DNA from 3 places in the Propionicimonas sp. T2.31MG-18 genome. Region 2 is predicted to be linked to each of the others. Evidence: predicted binding sites of a transcription regulator. Region 2 holds the regulator's gene; each other region holds the start of a gene.
What was found. Region 2 encodes HrcA, which represses chaperone genes, less so after heat shock. Its sites were predicted from a motif close to TTGGCACTCGNNNNNNNCGAGTGCCAA; they were not measured.
Positions count from the first base shown of each region.

Region 1: groL (chaperonin GroEL) is a predicted target of HrcA. The motif match lies at 4,110-4,136, and genes of this name have one in related genera.
Region 3: groES (co-chaperone GroES) is a predicted target of HrcA. The motif match lies at 3,855-3,881, and genes of this name have one in related genera.

Region 1 covers NZ_CAXWGX010000004.1:79,617-86,520, reverse strand. The annotation lists gene ACFQQJ_RS04280 (copper homeostasis protein CutC) at 1-488, opposite strand, end outside; gene ACFQQJ_RS04275 (MFS transporter) at 551-1,999, opposite strand; gene groL (chaperonin GroEL) at 2,333-3,955, opposite strand; gene ACFQQJ_RS04265 (sensor histidine kinase) at 4,436-5,554, opposite strand; gene ACFQQJ_RS04260 (response regulator) at 5,568-6,266, opposite strand; gene ACFQQJ_RS04255 (hypothetical protein) at 6,422-6,904, shown strand.
Region 2 covers NZ_CAXWGX010000023.1:432,116-439,019, reverse strand. The annotation lists gene tgt (tRNA guanosine(34) transglycosylase Tgt) at 1-150, opposite strand, end outside; gene ACFQQJ_RS10055 (16S rRNA (uracil(1498)-N(3))-methyltransferase) at 224-961, opposite strand; gene dnaJ (molecular chaperone DnaJ) at 958-2,118, opposite strand; gene hrcA (heat-inducible transcriptional repressor HrcA) at 2,122-3,138, opposite strand; gene ACFQQJ_RS10040 (MBL fold metallo-hydrolase) at 3,243-4,079, shown strand; gene ACFQQJ_RS10035 (DUF5302 domain-containing protein) at 4,129-4,311, opposite strand; gene ACFQQJ_RS10030 (inositol monophosphatase family protein) at 4,521-5,291, opposite strand; gene ACFQQJ_RS10025 (DUF3097 domain-containing protein) at 5,410-6,228, opposite strand; gene ACFQQJ_RS10020 (ABC transporter ATP-binding protein) at 6,425-6,904, opposite strand, start outside.
Region 3 covers NZ_CAXWGX010000001.1:141,367-148,270, reverse strand. The annotation lists gene tsaD (tRNA (adenosine(37)-N6)-threonylcarbamoyltransferase complex transferase subunit TsaD) at 1-685, shown strand, start outside; gene ACFQQJ_RS00655 (NUDIX domain-containing protein) at 688-1,173, shown strand; gene ACFQQJ_RS00650 (hypothetical protein) at 1,254-1,760, shown strand; gene ACFQQJ_RS00645 (hypothetical protein) at 1,767-2,030, opposite strand; gene ACFQQJ_RS00640 (class I SAM-dependent methyltransferase) at 2,089-3,252, shown strand; gene groES (co-chaperone GroES) at 4,016-4,312, shown strand; gene groL (chaperonin GroEL) at 4,324-5,928, shown strand; gene ACFQQJ_RS00625 (calcium-binding protein) at 6,133-6,720, shown strand; gene ACFQQJ_RS00620 (DUF3054 domain-containing protein) at 6,738-6,904, opposite strand, start outside.

The sequences.
Region 1 (6,904 bases), on a different contig from region 2:
GCGATCAGGTCGCCGAGACCGTGCTCGACGTCCCTCGCCGAACCCGCCGTCAGCACCTGGTCGAGCCGCGGCAGCGTCCGCAGCGTGTCCCAGGCCTTGTCGGTGTCGAGGCAGGCGTCGACCGCGCGGTGGAAGGTCCACGGCCAGGTGCCGTCGTCGATGAGCTCCTCGACAAGGCGCGCGTCCACCTCGCCGAGGCCGTTCAGGAAGCCGAGCACCATGCCGTCCGCGCCGGCGTCGGCGTAGCTGGCCATCAGCCCCCGCAGCCGGACCGCCTCGCCGCCGTCGGTGCCGAACCCCTCGCGGAGACGCACCATCACCCGGACCTGGATCGTCGTCGCGCGCCGCACCTGCGCCACCAGCTGGGGCGTGGGCGACATGCCGCAGTCCTCGAGCGTCCCGCAGACCTCGACACGGTCGGCACCACCGGCCTCCGCACGCTCGGCGTCGGCCGGGTGCAGGGCGATCACCTCGAGCAGGCCGCTCATGGCTCAATGATGGGCCGTCGCCCTCCCCGGCCCCCGCCGACACGCGGCGGAGCGCGCTGCGCCTACGCGGGCGACGCCGGCTCGGCACCCGGGACGCCGTAGGCGGCGGCGTCCACCCCACCGGGGGGCATCCGCGTTCCCGCGAGCCAGGTGAGGACGGCGGACACGGCGATCGCCACGAACACCCAGGTGGACGCGGCCACGATGGTGGCGTAGTCGGTCTCCCCCCGTCCGGCGGCGATGACGTTGTTGGCGATGGCGCCGAAGACCGCGACGCCCACCGCGCTGCCCGCGGACCGGGCGAACACGTTCAGGCCGGTCACGACCCCCCGCTCGTTCCAGTCCACCGACGCCTGCGCCGCGATCAGCGACGGGGCCGCCGTCCAGCCGAGGCCGAAGCCGACGACGAACGAAACCGCCCCGACGACCCACGCGTTCGGCCACGACCCGGTCGCCGCCAGCGCGGCGGTCCCCGCCACCGTGATGCCCGTCCCGATCATCACGGTGCGGCGGTAGCCGTGGCGCAGGTAGAGCCGTCCGGCCGTCGACGCGGCGAGCGGCCACCCGAGGGTGAGCGCCGCGACGGCGGCACCGGAGACGAGCGGCACCACGCCGAGCGCGTTCTCCAGGTAGGTCGGGACGAAGCTGGTGATGCCGATCATCAGCGCACCGACGCCGAGGGAGACCAGCGTGGTCGTCCGGATGAGCGGACGGGACAGCAGCGACAGGTCGAGCACGGGCTCGGCCGCGCGCCGCTCCACGAACGGGAACGCGGCGAGGGCCGCGACCCCCACGCCGAAGCTCAGCAGGCTCGGCACCGACAGCCACGACCACGCGTTTCCGCCCTCCAGCAGCGCGAGGATGAGGGCCGTGAGCCCGACGGTGAGCAGGAGCGCGCCGGCGTAGTCGATGCGGTGGCGCCGGCGCTCGACCGACTCGTGGTACGAGCGGGCCAGTGCCCAGCCGGCGATGAGGCACAGCGGGATGTTCACCGCGAAGATCCAGCGCCACGAGGTGAACTGCGAGAACAACCCGCCGAGCGCGGGCCCGACGACCGACGACACCGCCCAGACGCTGGCGATGTAGCCCTGGACGAGGGCGCGCTCGGCGACGCTGTAGAGGTCGCCGACGATCGTCATCGACATCGGCGCGACCGCACCGGCACCCAGGCCCTGCACCACCCGGAAGACGATCAGCGAACTCATGTTCCACGCCGCGGTGGCGAGGACGGACCCGAGCAGGAACAGCGCGACACCGGCGAGGATGACGGGCTTGCGTCCGATGGTGTCGGCGAGCTTCGAGTAGAGAGGGACGGAGACCGCCTGGGCCAGCAGGTACACCGAGAACAGCCACGGGAACTGGTCGAACTCGCCGAGCTCCTTCACCACCGACGGCACAGCCGTGGCCAGGATCGTGGCGTCGATGGCGATCAGCCCGGTGGTGAGCATCAGCGCCAGCAGCACCGCCCCCCGCTCGGACCGGAATCCCACCGTCGTCGACCTGTCACTCACTCACGCTTCAAGCCTCCCGCCCCGAGGACTATTCCCCGTCCGGCGAGGTGCCCGCGTCCGCCTTGCCACCCGGGCGGCGCTGGCGTCCCCTCGTCACCCGGACGCGCGCCCTTCGTCCCCGCGCCCCTCACATCGAGGGCCAGCCTTCGCGCCGAGGGCTCGCCCCCCGGTGCTGGCCCTCGGCATCAAGGCTGGCCCTCAACGCGGGAGGCTGGCCCTCGACGCGGAAGGGAGGCGCACAACGCGGAAGGGGGCGCACACGCGGACGGGGCCGGGAAACGCGGAAGGGCGGCCCCCAACGGGGACCGCCCTCCGGAGCCGGAACCGGCAGGATCAGAAGTCCATGCCGCCCATGCCACCGTCGCCGCCCGGCATGGCCGGAGCCTTCTCGGGCTTGTCGGCGATGACGGCCTCGGTGGTGAGGAACAGCGCCGCGATGGACGCCGCGTTCTGCAGCGCGGAACGGGTCACCTTGGCCGGATCGATGATGCCGGAGTCGACCATGTTCACGTACTCGCCCGTGGCCGCGTTCAGGCCGTGGCCGGGCTCGAGGTGCGACACCTTCTCCGCCACGACGCCGCCCTCGAGGCCGGCGTTGATGGCGATCTGCTTCAGCGGGGCCGAGCAGGCGGTGAACACGATCTGCGCACCGGTCGCGACGTCACCGACCAGGCCCTCGACGGACGCCTTCGCAGCCGCCTGCAGCAGCGCCACGCCACCTCCGGCGACGATGCCCTCCTCGACGGCCGCCTTCGCGTTGCGGACGGCGTCCTCGATGCGGTGCTTGCGCTCCTTCAGCTCGACCTCGGTGGCCGCGCCGACCTTGATCACCGCAACACCGCCGGCCAGCTTGGCAAGGCGCTCCTGCAGCTTCTCGCGGTCGTAGTCGGAGTCGGAGTTCTCGATCTCCTTGCGGATCTGGTTGACCCGCCCGGCGATCTGGTCGGCGTCACCGGCGCCGTCGATGATCGTGGTCTCGTCCTTGGTCACCTTGACCGACCGGGCACGGCCCAGCAGGTCGATGGTCACCGCGTCCAGCTTCAGGCCGACCTCCTCGGAGATCACCTGGCCGCCGGTCAGGATCGCGATGTCGGTGAGCATGGCCTTGCGGCGGTCGCCGAAGCCCGGGGCCTTGACGGCCACGGACTTGAAGGTGCCCTTGATCTTGTTCACGATCAGGCCGGCCAACGCCTCGCCGTCCACGTCCTCGGCGATCACCAGCAGCGGCTTGCCGGACTGGACGACCTTCTCCAGCAGCGGCAGCAGGTCGCGCAGGCTCGAGACCTTGGAGTTGACGATCAGGATGTACGGGTCGTCGAGGACGGCCTCCATCCGCTCGGCGTCGGTCACGAAGTACGGGGAGATGAAGCCCTTGTCGAAGCGCATGCCCTCGGTGAGCTCGAGGTCGAGCCCGAAGGTGTTGCTCTCCTCGACGGTGATCACGCCCTCCTTGCCGACCTTGTCCATCGCCTCGGCGATGATCTCGCCGACGGTGGTGTCCGCGGCGGAGATGGACGCGGTCGCCGCGATCTGCTCGCGGGTCTCGATGTCGATCGCCTGCGCGCCGAGCTCGGCGACGATGGCGGCGACGGCCTTCTCGATGCCGCGCTTGAGGTCCATCGGGTTCGCACCCGCGGTGACGTTCTTGAGGCCTTCACGGACCATCGCCTGGGCGATGACGGTGGCGGTGGTGGTGCCGTCGCCCGCGACGTCGTCGGTCTTCTTGGCGACCTCCTTGACCAGCTCGGCGCCGATCTTCTCGTAGGGGTCCTCGAGCTCGATCTCCTTGGCGATGGACACGCCGTCGTTGGTGATCGTGGGGGCGCCCCACTTCTTCTCCAGGACCACGTTGCGGCCCTTCGGTCCGAGGGTGACCCGCACGGCGTCGGCGAGGGTGTTCATCCCGCGCTCCAGGCCGCGGCGCGCCTCGACATTGAATTCAATCAGCTTCGCCATGTGTGTTCGGCAATCCTTTGGCGTCTCGGGGGCCGGGGCCCCACGGGTGGACTCTGGGTTCACGGTCTTCGCCTCGATGCCCGCGACGGACGATCAGGAGATCTCATCGAGTCAGACTGATGGCACTCTCTGCCGGAGAGTGCTAAGTCCATGTTTAGCACTCACACCCTGCGAGTGCAAACGTTCCGGCGCCCCGAATCACGGCGGACGGGGGTGCCACCTCCGGCCCGTACCCGCCAGGCGGGGCCGGAGGTGCCGGTCAGCATCACCCCCGGATGGCGGACCCGTGCGATGCCTGGTTCCCGGCGATCGCCTCGACAGGCCGGACGTCCGGTGGCTGCAGGCTAGCCACACATCCCGGAGCCCGGCTGGAGACCGATCGGCTGTGGCCAGTGGGGCTGGCCACCGGACGAGCCAACCAGCCCGAGGTCTGGGGACGGTCAGGCAATTGCGAAGGTTTCCTCAAGGACCCCGGCGTGGTCACGGACGACCCGGAAGCGTCAGGGTGAAGACCGAGCCCTTCCCCGTGCCCGGGCTGGACGCGGTCAGCGTCCCGCCATGGGCCTGCGCGATGGCGAGGCTCACCGCCAGCCCGATGCCGGTGCCGCCCGCGTCGCGCGCGCGGGCGGTGTCCGTCCGGTAGAACCGCTCGAAGACGCGCTCGAGGTGCTCGGGCGCGATCCCGTCGCCGGTGTCGCTGACGGTGATCACCGCCCCGGCGGCGTCCACGGTCGCGGCAAGGGCGACCCGCCCGCCCCGCGGGGTGTGCCGCAGGGCGTTCGAGAGCAGGTTCGCCAGCACCTGTCCGATGCGCTGGGCGTCGGCGTGCACCGTCCCGGCCGGGTCACCGTCGACCTCCAGACCGACGCCTTTCCGGGCGAAGTCCTCCGCTGCGGCGAGCCGCGCGCGCTCCAGCAGCACCCCCACTTCGCACGGTCCTGGGTGGACGGCCAGCCCGCCTTCGGCGTCGGAGATGTCCCGCAGGTCGGCAGCCAGCCGCGTGAGCCGGCCCGCCTGGTCGGCGAGCGTGGCGAGCGTCGTCGGGTCGGCGTCCAGGACGCCGTCCGCGACGGCTTCCACCGTCACCGCCAGCGAGGCGATCGGCGTGCGCAACTCGTGGGCGAGGTCGGCCAGCAGCCGCCGGCGCGCGTCCTCCGCCTCCCCCAGCCGCGACGCCATCGTGTTGAACGCCGACGCCAGCAGCGCGACCTCCTCGCCGGCGCCGGGCCCCGGCTCGGCCCGCAGCCCGAAGTCGCCGTCGGCCACCCGGCGGGCCGCGACCGCCAGTTCACGCAGCTGGCGGCGCAGCGGCCGCACCATCGCCAGCGCGACCGTCACCGCGACGGCCGCGGCCACCAGCAGCGCGACGGCGAGCGAGATCCACATCGCGGAGCGGAAGGCCTTCTCGGCGTAGGAGAGCTGGTCGGGGGTCTCCAGCGGGCCGTTCTGCACCAGGTAGTAGTCGAACAGGCCGGGGCCGATGCCCGCCATCACGACGGCGACGGTGGCCAGCAGTGCCACGAGCACCGCGAGCTCGCCGAGCAGCAGCCGTCCGTAGAACGTCCGGCTGAAGCGCTCGCCGGGCCTCAGCGCCGGCACCGCGTCGCCCCGCTCACCCCGCGCCCATCCGGTAGCCGACCCCCCGGACGGTCACGATGTAGCGCTGCCGTGCGGGGTCGTCGCCCAGCTTGCGTCGCAGGTTGGCCACGTGGACGTCCACCAGGTGCTGGTCGCCGCCCCCCGCTTCACCCCAGATCGTCTCGATCAGGCGACGACGGCTGAACGCCAGCCGCGGCCGCTCGGTGAGCACGGCCAGCAGGTCGAACTCGGTGGGCGTGAGGTCGACCAGCCGACCGGCGAGGCTCGCCTCGCGTGCGGCGACGTCGACGGTCAGTTCCCCGAAGCGCCGGGCCGGGTCGGCCTGTGCCCCCCGGGCGCGCGGACGGCGCAGCATGGCCTGCACGCGGGCGACGAGTTCGCGCGCGCTGAACGGCTTGGTGACGTAGTCGTCTGCGCCGACCGACAGGCCGATCAGCACGTCGACCTCGTCGGTGCGGGCGGTGAGCATGATGACGTAGCAGTCGCTGAAGGTACGGATGCGCCGGCACACCTCCACGCCGTCCAGGCCCGGCAGCCCGAGGTCGAGGATCACCACCGTCGGGTCGATCCGCCGGGCCAGGTCGACCGCCTCCAGCCCGTCGCCGGTGATGGTCGCGTCGAAGCCGGCCCGATCGAGGTAGGACGCCACCACGCCGGCCAGGACGGGCTCGTCGTCGACGACGAGCACGTGGCCGAGCCGCTCCGCGTCCATCGCACCCTCCCTCGGGCGCCCAGCCTAGGGCTTGGGTCGCCGCAGGGGGACGGGGTCGCCGGACGGTTCTCGGCCCACGGCCCCCCGTGATACCTCGACGGGCGTGGTACTGCTCGCACCGGCGCGCCCCCACGCCCTGCGGCGACAATGGGGCCATGCCGGCCACCGTCCCCGCCACCTCGCCCCTGCACTGGGTGCGGGCGGGCTGGAACCTGCTCAACCTGTCCACCGTGCTGGGCCTGCTGGTCGCCCTCGCCGGACGCGCGCGGCTGCGCTGGGGGGACCAGGCCACCGTGGTCGGGGAGAACTACCGGCTGCCGTTGCCGCGGGCCGGCGCCTTCACCGTGGGCAACGTGATCCTGGTGCCGCGCGGGCTGCTCGCGGGCGTGGAGCTCGTGCACCCGGGCACCTTCGACCACGAGGCGCGGCACAGTTCGCAGTACGCGTGGTTCCTCGGGCTGCCGTTCCTGCCCTGCTACGCGGTGGCGTCCGGCTGGTCGTGGCTGCGCACCGGGGACGCGTGGTCGCGCAACTGGTTCGAGCGCAACGCGGGGCTGGCCAGGGGCGGCTACCTCGAGCACGCGGCGGACAACACCGGCCTGAAGCGGATCGGACGCGCGCTGCGCCTGACGAGGTGA
Region 2 (6,904 bases):
CGCGAGCACGGCCTGGGCGCCGACGCCCGCCACGCTCTCGGGGAGGACCGCCTTGACGGTGGCCTTGGTGCCCACCGCGATGAACGCCGGCGTCCGGATGTCGCCGTGGGGCGTGTGGATGACGCCGGTGCGACCCAGGCCGTCGGGCAGGAACGTGCCCGGGGTGAACGAGAAGCCCTCGTGCGCGGGCGACCGGTCGCCGGACGCGGCGTCGGGGCCGCTCTCAGCGGTCACGGACGGCCAGGGCCTGGAGCTGGGCGAGGGCGACGACACCCGCGGTGGACGTGCGCAGCACCGCGTCGGCGATCAGCGCGGTCCGTCCCCCCGCCGCGGTGAAGGCCGCCACCTCGGCGTCGCTGAGTCCGCCCTCCGGCCCGACGATGAACATGATCTCCCCGATCGGAGGCAGGGTGATCGCACCCAGCCTCGTCCGGGCGGTCTCGTGCAGCACGACCGTCAGGTCGGTCTGCGCGATGCGCAGGGCGAGCTCTGCCGTGGTCATGGGCGTGGACACCGTGGGCACCCGGAAGCGCCGGCACTGCTTGGACGCCTCCCGTGCGGTGGCGCGCCAGCGCGTGAGCCCCCGTTCGACCCGGTCCGGCGCCCAGCGCACCACCGAGCGCTCGGCCTGCCAGGGCACGATCTCGTCGACGCCGAGTTCGGTGAGCATCTCGACCGCCTGCTCGGCGCGGTCGCCCTTCGGGAGCGCCTGCACGGCGACGTACCGGACGGGACGCTCCGGCTCGTGCAGCACTTCCTCGACCGTCATCGACAGGCCGCTCTTGTCCGCGCCGGCGACCGGGCCACGCACGGCGGTGCCGTTGCCGTCACTGATCAGGATGACCTCGCCCACGCGGAGGCGGCGGACGGCGGACGCGTGCCGTCCCTCCTCCCCGGTGAGCTCGACGACCTGCCCGACGGCCGGGGCGTCGAGCGCGGCGAGGAACAGCGGCTCGGTCACGAGAAGGTCTCCTTGAGCCAGCCGAACACGCCCTTGCCGTGCCGATCGGCCGAGACCTCGGGCCGGCTCTCGTCACGGAGAGCGGCGAACTGCCGCAGCAGCTCCCGCTGCTCGTCGTCCAGCTTCGTCGGGGTCTGCACGAGCAGCGTCACGCCCAGCTCGCCGCGCCCGTCGCGGCGCAGCCGCGGGACGCCCCGTCCGGCGATCGAGATCCGGGTGCCCGACTGGGTGCCCGCCGGGATGTCGACGGCCACCGTGGACAGCTCGGCGTCCAGGTCGTCACGCTCGGCCTCCAGAGTGTCCAGCGTCACCTGCGTGCCCAGAGCCGCGGCGGTCATCGGCACCTTCACCACGACCTCGAGGTCGTCGCCGTTGCGGGTGAACACCTCGTGCGGGGCGATCGTCAGCTCGACGTAGAGGTCGCCGGCCGGACCGCCGCCCGGGCCGACCTCGCCCTGGGAGACCAGGTGCACGCGGTTGCCGGAGGCGACGCCCGCGGGGATCTTGACGTTGATCGTGCGGTTGCTGCGCACCCGGCCCTCGCCCGAGCACTCGCCGCACGGGTTGGTGATGACCGTGCCGTAGCCCCGGCAGCTCGGGCACGGCTGGCTCGTGCGGATCTCACCGAGGAACGACCGCTGCACCTGCGTGACGTCGCCCGAGCCGTGGCACGTGCCGCACGTCACCGGCTCCGCGCCGCCCTCGGAACCGTTGCCGTTGCACCGCGGGCAGACCACGGCGGTGTCGACGCGCAGCGGCTTGGTGATGCCGAACGCCGCCTCGGCGAGGGTGAGGGTGAGGCGGACGAGGGCGTCCTGGCCACGGCGCACGCGGGAGCGCGGCCCCCGGCTGGACTGGGTGCCGAACATCGCGTCCACCAGGTTGGTGAAGTCGAACCCGCCACCGGGGAAGCCGAAGCCGGGTCCACCGGCGAACCCGCCGCCCATCGGGTCGCCGCCGCGGTCGTACATCGAACGCTTGTTGGGGTCGTGGAGGACCTCGTAGGCCTCGCCGATCTCCTTGAACTTCTCCGCGGCGTCCGCGGTGTCGGCCACGTCGGGGTGGTACTTCATGGCGAGCCGCCGGTAGGCCTTCTTGATCTGCTCGGGGGTCGCGTCCCTGGGCACACCGAGGGTCTCGTAGTAGTCAGCGCTCACGCATCATCCTTCGGCTAGGAACCGGCCGACGTAGCGGGCCACCGCCCGCACCGCGGCCATGGTCGAGGGGTAGTCCATCCGGGTGGGGCCGACCACCCCGAGGTTCGCCCAGATATCGCTGCTGGTGCCGTAGCCGCTGGCGACCACGGAGGTGGCGTGCAACGGCTCGTACGGGTTCTCGTGGCCGATCCGGACGAGCACGTCGCCGGCGCCGGCCACCTCCCCCAACAACCGGAGCAGCACGACCTGTTCCTCGAGCGCCTCGAGGACCGGGCGGACGGTGGTCTCGTACTGGTCGGAGAAGCGGGTGAGGTTCGGGACTCCGCCCACCACGACGCGGGTGGACGGGTCGGCGCTGGCCACCTCGACGAGGGCGGCGATGACCACAGCCCCGAGCGGACGCAACCCATCGGGCAGCTCCTCGGCCAGCGTGGCGGCCCGTTCTGCGGCCTGGCTCGGGCCGAGGCCGACGAGGGCGGCCACCAGGCGTCCGCGCAGGTCGGCGATGTCGTCCGGCGACGCCCCGCCGAGGTCGACCGGGTGCTGGTCGACCTTGCCGGCGGAGTTCACGAGGATCAGCAGTCCTCGCTCGGGGGTCAGGCTCACGATCTCGAGGTGCCGCAGCGTCGCCCGGGACAGCACCGGGTACTGGACGATGGCCACCTGCTGGGTGATCTGGGCGAGCAGCCGCACCGTCCGGCGCACGACGTCGTCGACGTCCACCGCGCCGGCCATGAAGGTCTCGATCGCGCGCCGCTCCGCCGACGACAGCGGCTTCACCGCCCCGAGCCGGTCGACGAACAGGCGGTAGCCCTTGTCGGTGGGGATGCGGCCGGCGCTGGTGTGGGGCTGCATGATGTAGCCCTCCTCCTCCAGCACCGCCATGTCGTTGCGCACGGTCGCCGGGGACACGTCGAGGTGGTAGCGCTCCACGAGGGCGCGCGAACCCACCGGTTCGCGCATCGACACGTAATCGGTGACGATCGCCCGCAGGATGGTGAGCTTGCGGTCGTCGAGCACGGCAGGCCTCCCCTCAGCGATTGGCACTCTGGGTGGTGGAGTGCCAGTCTAGCCCAGCGCCGGGGCCCGAGGGCACGCCCGGCACGCCCTAGGCTGGCCCCGTGATGCAGTTCTCGGTGGACACCTTCGTACCCGTGGCCGACGGCGTGTTCGTCGCCGCCGCCCAACCCGCGGGGGTGAACATCGGCGTCGTCGCCGGCCCGTCCGGCTGTCTGGTCGTCGACACCGGATCGTCGCCGGCGCAGGGCGCGGAGATCCGGCTGCGCGCCGAGGAGCTGACGGGCGTCCCCGTGGTCGGCGCCGTGGTCACCCACTGGCACTACGACCACCTGTACGGCGTGGCCGGCTTCGCGGGGCTGCCGACGTGGGCGCACGAGACCGTTCCTGCATGGCTGGACCGGCCGGAGGCGCGGCAGGCGTCGGCCGCGCTCGGGGTGGAGCACGGCAGCCTGGCCCTCCCGTCGGACACCTTCTCGCTGGCGCGCGTGCTCGATGCCGGCGGACGGCGGGTCGAGGTCGTCCACTTCGGACGCGGGCACACCGACGGCGACGTCGCGGTGATCGTGCCGGACGCCGACGTGATCTTCGCCGGCGACCTGCTGGAGAGTTCCGGCCCGCCGTCCTTCGGCGAGGACTGCCACCTCAAGGAGTGGCCCAGCGCCGTCGACGGCATCCTCGGCCTGGTCACGGAGCACACGGTCATCGTGCCCGGGCACGGCCGGCCGATGGACCGCCTCGCCGGGTTCACCCAGCGCGCGGAGATCTCCGGCCTCTACGGGCAGGTGGAGTACCTGGTCGGCCGCGGGGTGAAGCTCACCGAGGCGTACGAGGCCGGCGAGTGGCCGTTCGACGAGGCCACCGTCCGTGCCGTGCTGCCCCTGGCCTACGCCCAGCTGGCTGCCGAGGGCAAGGTCCCCCGTCCGCAGCTCCCGCTGGCCTGACCTCCCGGTCCCGGCTCAACCGGCAGCGACGGAGGAGCGTCCGCCGCGCTCAGCTGCCCCCGCCGGCCTTGCGGCGGAACATGCCGCCGCCACCCTGTCGGCCACGCTCGGCCGGGCCCTTGTCGCGGTGGTGGTCGGTGCCCGCCACCACGTCGTCGTGGCCCTGCTTCTTGCGCTCCAGCGCCTCGCGCATCTGTGCCTTGAGGTCGTCATTGAGATCTTTGTCGGCCATGTCGGCTCCCTTTCCGCGAAGCTGCTCCGAACACTCTGCCATCGCCGGGCGCGCCAGTACAGGCGGCGGCTCGGCGCTTCGCCACGTCTGTTTCACGACGCTACGTGAGTTCGCGCAGCGTCGTGAACGACGCGTGGCGAACCGTCGTTCGGCCCGGAGGCACAGCGATCCCCGAAGTCGAACCCTCCCGATCAGGACCGCGAAGAGGGCTAGCCGAACAGGGCGTCCCTCGACACCTGCCACAGGCGCGGGTCCATCGCGGAGAGCAGGCGGCGTCCGATCACGCCGGAGTGGTAGTCGACACCGGTGTCGGTGGCGATGCGTCCGCCCAGTTCGGTCACCATGAGAGCGCCCGCGAGATGGTCCCAGGGGAACATCGAGCGGTAGCTGAGGAAATCGAGCTCTCCTTCGACCAGCTTCGGGTAGTCGATGCCGCACGATCCCCAGGAGCGGATCAGCTTCACCTCCGCCTGCTCCTCACCCGGGACCGGCAGGTAGCTGGCACCCAGCGGCACCTCCCGCGGGCTGGGCGGAGGCGGCGCGAGCCGCTCGTCGTTGCGGGTGACGCCGGCGCCGCGCTCCGCGATGTACATGCGGCAGTGGATCGGCTGCCAGATCCAGCCGCGGACGGTCTCCCCTTGGCGCACCTCGGCCAGCATCACCGCGAAGTCCGCGCGGCCACGGGCGAAGTTGCGCGTACCGTCCACCGGGTCGATCACCCAGGCGTGCTCGGCGTGCGGCAGTGCGTCGAGGCTGCTCGGATCGGTGAACACGCCCTCCTCGCCGACGACGAGGACTCCCGGCTCGGCCGCGCGCAGGACCCGGGCGATCTCCACCTCGGCGTCGCGGTCGGCCACGGTGACCAGGTCGCCGGGCTTCTTCTCCTCGATGTCCTCGGATCCGAGCGCGCCGAACCGGGGCAGGATGAGCCGATCAGCGACATCGGCGAGGAGACCCGCTACCTCTTGGGTGTGCAACACGGACTCCTGAGCTGGTCGGAACCTTGGGGGCTGTCGACAGGCTATCCACCCGCTGACGGACGCCCCGCCCTCGTCCGTCCTGTAGTCGGGCGACGGCCACGGGCCGGACCTGTGGTCCTCAGCCGGTGACGAAGTCGATCAGGCGTTCCACCTCGCGCGGCAGCGCGGCGTCCAGGTCGCGCCAGTCGCGGACCCGCCCCAGGATCCACTGCCACGTGGCAGCGATGTCGGCCTGGCTCGCGAAGGGGCGTCCCAGGGCTCGGGAGGCGCCGTGCTTCCACTCGATGTCCCTCGGCACGACCGGCCAGGCCTGGAGGCCCAGCCGCTCGGGGCGCACGGCCTGCCAGATGTCGATGTAGGGGTGGCCGGTGACCAGCACGTGGGGCGAGGACACCTGCGCCACGATCCGGCTCTCCTTGCTGCCCGGCACGAGGTGGTCGACGAGCACGCCCAGGCGCCGGTCGGGGGCCGGGGAGAACTCCGCGACGATGGCCGGCAGGTCGTCCACACCGCCCAGGAACTCCACGACCACGCCCTCGTGGCGCAGGTCGTCGCCCCAGATCTTCTCCACCAGCTCCGCGTCGTGGCGTCCCTCGACGTAGATACGGGAGGCGGCCGCCACCCGGGCGGGCCCGACGTCCCCGACGCGCGAACCGGACGCCGTGTGCGTCGGGGTGGCGGGACGCTGCGTCCTCGGCGGGGCGACCAGGCTGACCGGCTTCCCGTCCAGCCAGAAGCCGGGACCGAACGGGAAGCTGCGCCGGGCACCGCGCCGGTCCTCCAGCACGACCAGCCCGTTCTCCCAGCGCACCACCGCACCGCAGAATCCGGACGTGGGGTCCTCGACCACCATGCCGACGCTCACCGGCGTCTCCACGGTGACCGGCTTGCCCGCACGCTGCCAGCCGGGGCTCAGGACGTCACGCTCGTACCGCATCCCGGCACCCTAACAAGCCGCGTCCGCCCCGTCCGGGACCGCCCCGCGCCACCCCCCAACACCGAGGGCCAGCCATTCGGCCGAGGGCCAGCGCCTGTGCGCGAGCCCTCGGCCACAAGGCTGGTCCTCGCGCGGAAAGGCTGGTCCTCGAACAGGAGGCGGGGCCGGGCAGGAGGCCGGCCCGGCCGGACGGAGATCAGTCGGCGCCGAGGTAGGTGCGCTTGACGCGATCGTCCCCGAGGAGGTTGCGGCCGGTGTCGGAGAACATGATCTGCCCGACCTCGAGGACGTAGCCCCTGTCGGCGAGCGACAGGGCTGCCTGCGCGTTCTGCTCCACCAGCAGGATCGTCACGCCGTCGGCCTGGAGGTCCCGGATCGTCTTCATGATCGTCTGGGTCATGATCGGGCTGAGGCCCATGGACGGCTCGTCCAGCATCAGCAGCTTGGGTCGGCTCATCATGGCCCGCCCGATGGCCAGCATCTGCTGCTCGCCGCCGGAGAACAGGCCCGCGGGCTCCGAGCGCCGGCTGCCCAGCACAGGGAAGAGGTCGTAGACCCGGTCCATGTCGGAGCGGATCGCCGCGGTGTCCCGGCGCGAGTAGGCGCCGAGCTTCAGGTTGTCCTCCACCGTCATCTGGCGGAACAGCCGCCGGCCCTCGGGCGACTGGGCGATGCC
Region 3 (6,904 bases), on a different contig from region 2:
CGACCTGCTCGACCACGGGCCGCTGCCGCAGCCCTGCGCCGCGCTGCTGGTCTCCGGCGGCCACACCTCGCTGCTCGGCGTGAACGACATCACCGGCGACATCGTCGAGCTCGGCGCCACCATCGACGACGCCGCGGGCGAGGCCTACGACAAGGTCGCCCGGCTGCTCGGCCTGCCCTACCCCGGGGGACCGGTGATCGACAGGGCGGCCGCCGACGGCGACCCGCACGCGATCGCGTTCCCGCGGGGGCTGACCGCGCAGAAGGACCTCGCTCGTCACCGCTTCGACTACTCGTTCTCCGGGCTGAAGACCGCGGTCTCGCGCTGGGTCGAGACCCGCCGGCGCGACGGGCTCGACGTCCCGGTCGCCGACGTGGCCGCGTCCTTCCAGGAGGCGGTCTGCGACGTGCTCACCGCCAAGGCCGTGGACGCCTGCGAGCACCTCGGCACCACCGACATCCTGCTGGGCGGGGGCGTGGCGGCGAACTCGCGGCTGCGGGCCCTGCTGGAGGAGCGCACCGCGGCTGCGGGCATCACGCTGCGGCGGCCGCGCCCGGCGCTGTGCACGGACAACGGCGCGATGATGGCCGTCCTCGGCGCGGAGGTGGTGACCGCTGGCCTGCGTCCGTCGTCGCTCGACATCGGCGCGAACTCGGGCCTCCCGGTGTCCACCGTGCTGGTCTGACCGTGCCCTACACCCCGGTCGTCGGGACCCTCGGCTACCTCCTCAGCCCGGACGGGCGCCGCGTCCTGCTGGTGCACCGCACGCGGGAGGGCGACGAGCACGCGGGGAAGTGGAACGGCCTGGGCGGCAAGCTCGAGGCCGGGGAGGACGTCTACACCTGCCTGTGCCGGGAGCTCCGGGAGGAGGCGGGGATCACGGTCACCTCCGCCCGCCTGAGGGGCACGATCTCGTGGCCGGGCTTCGGCGCGGGCGGGGAGGACTGGCTCGGCTTCGTGTTCGTCGTCGACGCCTGGGAGGGGACGCCGCCGGAGAGCAATGACGACGGCCCCCTGGCCTGGCACGACCTCGACGCGCTCGGCGACCTGCCGATGTGGGAGGGCGACCGCTCGTGGCTCCCGCTGGTCTTCGGCGACGGCCCGGCGTTCCACGGTGTCATGCCGTACGTGGACGGGCGTCCGGCCGGCTGGAGCTACACCGTCGCGGGCTGAGCACTCCCACCCCTCCCCACGACGCGGTCCGGCGACTAGCGTGGATATCGATGGCTCCCGGGTACCCACAGGAGGCACCGATGACGGACGGACCACGACCGGAGCGCCCCGACTTCATGCCCCCGCCCGCCCCTGCGCCCGTGGCGTCCCCTGCGGCCACCGGCCAGGCGCCCCGCCCGGCCAGGGCGGCGCCGGGCACGGGCTCCCTCGCCACGTCGCCGGGCCCCACTTTCCAGCAGCAGGACGTCCTGCCGCCCGGGCCCTACAAGCACGCCCGGCGGCCGCCCCGTTCGGCGCGGCCCGTGGCGGGCCGCGGCTCGGTGGCGATGGGCCTGGGAGTGACGCTGGTGCTGGTGTCGGTGGCAGCGTGGCTGAGCGCGGCGATGCCCTCGATCCCGCCGTTCGTCAGTCCGGCCAGCGGTGCGGTGCTGGTGGTGCCGGTGGCCCTGCTGGTCGTCGGCGTGGTGCTGCTCTCGATCAGGCGGACGGCCCGCACCGGGGTCGGCGTCCTGTTGGGCCTGGCCCTCTCGGTATTCGCCGCCGGCCTGCTGTGGGTCCTGATCCTGCTGCTCGGTTCGGCCGGCTGATTCCGCTCAGGCGGACGGCGGGGTGGCCTCGGCCGGCGAGATGACGCGGCGCGGGCGCCCGAGGCCGAGCCCGAGAAGGAAGCCGCCCACCAGCAGCCCCGCGCCGCCGATCAGCAGCGGCAGGGTGGCGGTCTGCACCTCGGCGCTCCGCAGGGCGTCCAGGGCGAGCCACTGCCGGTACGAGACCCAGCCCGCCCAGACCGTCCCGCCGACACCGACGAGGGCCAGCACGACGCCGAGGGCAACGCTGATCGCGGACATCACCTTCATGCGCCGATCATAGGAGCGGGCGCGCCGGCCGCGGGTGCCCGGCGCTAGGTTTCTTGCCGTGGACGCCGAACTCGCACGCTGGCTGGTCTCGCCGCAGGCGGAGGCGGCCCTCGCGGAGGCGTCGTCCCAGCCCGACCCGGGCTCCCTCGCCGCGGCGACCGCGCTCCGGCGCCACTGGCCGCCTGGCCAGGCGGCGGCCGTGCTCACCCAGGCGGTGCTGCGCCGGCGCGCGGTGGCGAAGTTCGGCGACCGGGCCACCGGCCTGTTCCTCACCCCCGACGGCCTGGAGCAGGCGACCCGGGCGGACGTTGCCCGCTGGCGCGCGGACCGGTTCCGGGCCGCCGGCGTCCGGACGGTTGTCGACCTGGGCTGCGGCGTGGGCGCGGACGCCCTCGCGCTGCTCGACGCCGGTCTCGAGGTCGTGGCTGTGGAGGCGGACCCGGCGACCGCCGTCCTCGCGCAGGCGAACCTCGGCGACAGCGCGACCGTGCGGTGCGCGGACGCGGTGGACGTCGCCGACGAGCTTCTCGGCGAGGGCGCGGCCGTGTTCGCCGATCCGGCCCGGCGCACGGCCGCCGGCCGCACCTGGCGCGTGGCCGACTTCTCGCCGCCGTGGGAGTTCGTCACCGGCCTGCTGGCCGGCCGCACGGGCTGCGTGAAGGCCGCGCCGGGGCTGCCGTCCGGCTTCATCCCCGACGGCGTGGCCACCACCTGGGTGAGCCATCGCGGTGACCTGGTCGAGGCGTCGCTGTGGTCGGGGGCAGGGGAGCCCGGCGGGCGGACGGCAGTGCTGCTGCCCTCCGGCGAGCAACTGGACGCGGGGGAGCGGCGTGACACCGCGGCCGGACCGGTCGGCCGCTACCTCCACGAGCCCGACCCGGCCGTCATCCGGGCCGGTGCGCTCGCCGCGCTGGCGAGGCTGCTCGACGCGCGGTGCCCGCAGCCCGGGATCGCCTACCTGTTCTCCGACGGTGCGGCCACGACCCCGTTCGCCACGACCTTCGAGGTGCTCGAGGAGCGCCCCTTCGATGAGGCGGACCTGCGTCGCTGGGTGCGCGAGCACGGGATCGGCGTGCTCGAGATCAAGGTGCGCGGCCTCGACGTCGACCCCGCGGTGCTGAGGCGTCGCCTCCGGCCGAAGGGGCCGGCGTCCGCGACGCTGGTGCTCACGCCCACCCCGTCCGGCTCGCGGGCGCTGGTGGTGCGCCGGCTGATCGCCTGAGGACGTGCCTGCGTCGCGCGTCCGCGTCCAGCTTTCGTGACCACCCCCCCGTGCCGAGGGCCAGCCCTCCCGTTCGAGGGCCAGCCCTCCGTGCCCAGGGCCAGCCTTAGCGTCGAGGGCTCGTCCCTGTGTGCTGGCCCTCGGCCGTAAGGCTGGCCCTCACCGGACGGGGCAGGGCGCGGACGGGGGCAGCCGTCGTCCCGGGGCGTGGCCACCGCCCTCGCCCCAGCGGAACGTCGCCAGCTCGGGCACCAGCGCATAGCACCGTCGAACCGTCTCCCGGGGGGCCGCGCCAGCCCGCGTCCACGTCCGTCACGGCGCGACACCGCCTCCGATCGCCGGGCACCTCCACTGCACGGGAGGTGGTAGCGGTGCCGATGGTGGACGTGCCGCCCGTGGTTGAGAACCGCCACGAGTGATCGAGGGCCAGCGCTCACTGCCGAGGGCCAGCCCCAGCGTCGAGGGCTCGTCCCTGTGTGCTGGCCCTCGGCCGTAAGGCTGGCCCTCGACGGAGGGGCGGGGACGGAGGGGGCGGCGAGCGTCGGGGACGGTGCCCTCGGGGCCGTCACCGGGCGGGGACGGGCGCCGGGCGGACCATGGCTTTGGCACTCGGCTTGATCGAGTGCTAAGCCCGCGATAGATTCGCCTTAGCACTCTCGTACAGAGGGTGCCAGCCGGCCTCCGGTGGCACCGCGACGACGCCGAGGCCCTCCACCTTGACCATCACAAGGGCAGCAGCCCTGCAGAACGAAAGGGTTTTGACGTGGCAGTCACGATCAAGCCGCTCGAGGACCGCATCCTCGTCCAGCCGCTGGAGGCTGAGCAGACCACCGCTTCCGGGCTGGTCATCCCCGACACCGCCAAGGAGAAGCCGCAGGAGGGCAAGGTCCTCGCCACCGGCCCCGGTCGCATCGACGACAACGGCAACCGCATCCCGCTCGACGTCGCGGAGGGTGACGTGGTCATCTTCAGCAAGTACGGCGGCACCGAGGTGAAGTACGACGGCCAGGAGTACCTGCTCCTGAACGCCCGCGACATCCTCGCCATCGTCACCAAGTAAGGAACGTGTAGATGCCCAAGATCCTTCAGTTTGACGAGGAGGCACGGCGCTCGCTCGAGCGCGGCGTCGACATCCTCGCCAACACCGTGAAGGTGACGCTCGGCCCCAAGGGCCGGTACGTCGTCCTCGACAAGAAGTGGGGTGCGCCGACCATCACCAACGACGGCGTGACCGTCGCGAAGGAGGTCGAGCTCTCCGACCCGTTCGAGAACCTCGGCGCGCAGCTCGCCAAGGAGGTCGCCACCAAGACCAACGACGTGGCCGGTGACGGCACCACCACCGCCACCGTCCTCGCCCAGGCGCTCGTCCACGAGGGCCTGCGGGCGGTCGCGTCCGGCGCCAACCCGATCGCGCTCAAGCGCGGGATCGACGCCGCCGTCGTGGCGGTCGAGGACGAGCTGCGCCGGCTCGCCCGCGATGTCGAGACCACCGACGACATGGCCCACGTCGCCACCATCTCCGCCCGTGACGAGCAGATCGGCGCCCTGATCGCCGACGCGTTCGACAAGGTCGGCAAGGACGGCGTGATCACCGTCGACGAGTCGAACACCTTCGGCACCGAGCTCGAGTTCACCGAGGGCATGCAGTTCGACAAGGGCTACCTCTCCCCGTACTTCGTGAGCGATCCGGAGCGCATGGAGGCCGTCCTCGAGGATCCCTACATCCTGATCAACCAGGGCAAGATCTCCTCGATGAACGACCTGCTGCCCGTGCTGGAGAAGGTCATCGGCGCCGGCGGCACCCTGTTCATCGTTGCCGAGGACGTGGACGGCGAGGCGCTGTCCACCCTCGTGGTCAACAAGATCAAGGGCACCTTCACCTCGGTCGCGGTCAAGGCCCCGGCCTTCGGTGACCGTCGCAAGGCCATGCTGGAGGACATCGCGATCCTCACCGGCGGCAAGGTCGTGGCTCCCGAGGTCGGGCTGAAGCTCGACCAGGTCGGCCTGGACGTGCTCGGCCGCGCCCGTCGCATCGTGGTGACGAAGGACAACACCACGATCGTCGAGGGTGCCGGGCACGCGGCGGAGGTCACCGGTCGCGTCGCGCAGCTGCGCGCCGAGATCGAGCGCACCGACTCCGACTGGGACCGCGAGAAGCTCCAGGAGCGGGTGGCCAAGCTGGCCGGCGGCGTCTGCGTGATCAAGGTCGGCGCCGCCACCGAGGTGGAGCTGAAGGAGACCAAGCACCGCATCGAGGACGCGGTTTCCGCGACCCGCGCGGCCATCGAGGAGGGCATCGTCGCCGGTGGCGGCTCCGCCCTCGTCCACGCCTCGCGCGTGCTGGCCGACGGCCTCGGGCTGACCGGTGACGAGAAGGCCGGCGTCTCGATCGTCGCCAAGGCGGTCGGCGAGCCGCTGCGGTGGATCGCAGAGAACGGCGGCGAGCCGGGCCTGGTGATCGTGCACAAGGTGGCCGAGATGGAGCCGGGCAGCGGCTACAACGCGGCGACCGGCGAGTACGGCGACCTCGTCGCCCAGGGCGTCATCGACCCGGTCAAGGTGACGCGCTCCGCGCTGGCGAACGCCGCGTCGATCGCGTCGCTGCTGCTCACCACCGAGACCTCGGTGGTCGAGAAGCCGGCCGAGGAGGACGACGACCACGGTCACAGCCACTGAGCTGACACCCGAAGGCCCCCACCCGATCGGGTGGGGGCCTTCGTGCACCCGGACGGGGGAGGCCCTGCACCCTCCCACCGCGAGGAAGCTGGACGTTTGCTGGAGGCGACTGGCGGTTTGCTGCCGAGGCCGACGGATCGCTGGCCGGGGCCGCCCGGCCGTTGCGACGATGGCAGCGCAGGTCCCCACGACAAGGAGCACGACATGAACAGGACCCTCCGTACCGGGCTGGCCACCCTGGCCTCGCTCGGCGCCGGCCTCGGCCTGGCGCTGGTGAACAGCCCGGCGGCCTCCGCGGACGAGACGCCCGCGCCCACCCCGGTGTACCGGTGCGACGGCGTCGTCGCGACGATCGTCGGCACCGACGGCGCCGACACCCTCACCGGCACGCCCGCACGGGACGTGATCGTCGGCCTCGGCGGCAACGACACCATCACCGGCATGGGTGGCGACGACCTGATCTGCGCGGGGGCGGGCGACGACGTCGTCACCACCGGTGCCGGCTCCGACCGCGTCTTCGGCGGCTCCGGCCGTGACGTGATCCGGGGCGGCGAGGGACGCGACAAGCTCTTCGGCGGCTCCGGCAACGACCACCTCGTCGGCGGTGCCGGGCGCGACCGGATCTTCGGCGAGTCCGGCCGGGACCTGATCGAGGGCGGCGCGAACCTCGACCGGCTGTTCGGCGGCAGTGGCGGGGACATCGTCCGCCAGACCGCGGCCTCTGCCACCGTCCGGGCGGCCTGGTACGCGGCGTTCGGGCCGGTGCCGGTCACCCCGCCGACGGCCGGCTGACGCCTGGCGGCGGACCGCTACAGCACGGCACGCAACAGGGCGCGCCAGCCGATCAGGAACAGCGCGAGGACGGCCGCGGTCACCAGCACGAAGGTGGGCTCGGCCGTTCCGCCGCTGACGAGGCGGAGCACCACCCCGCCGATCGTGGTGATCAGCCACACGGTGATGCCCTGCACCCACCACG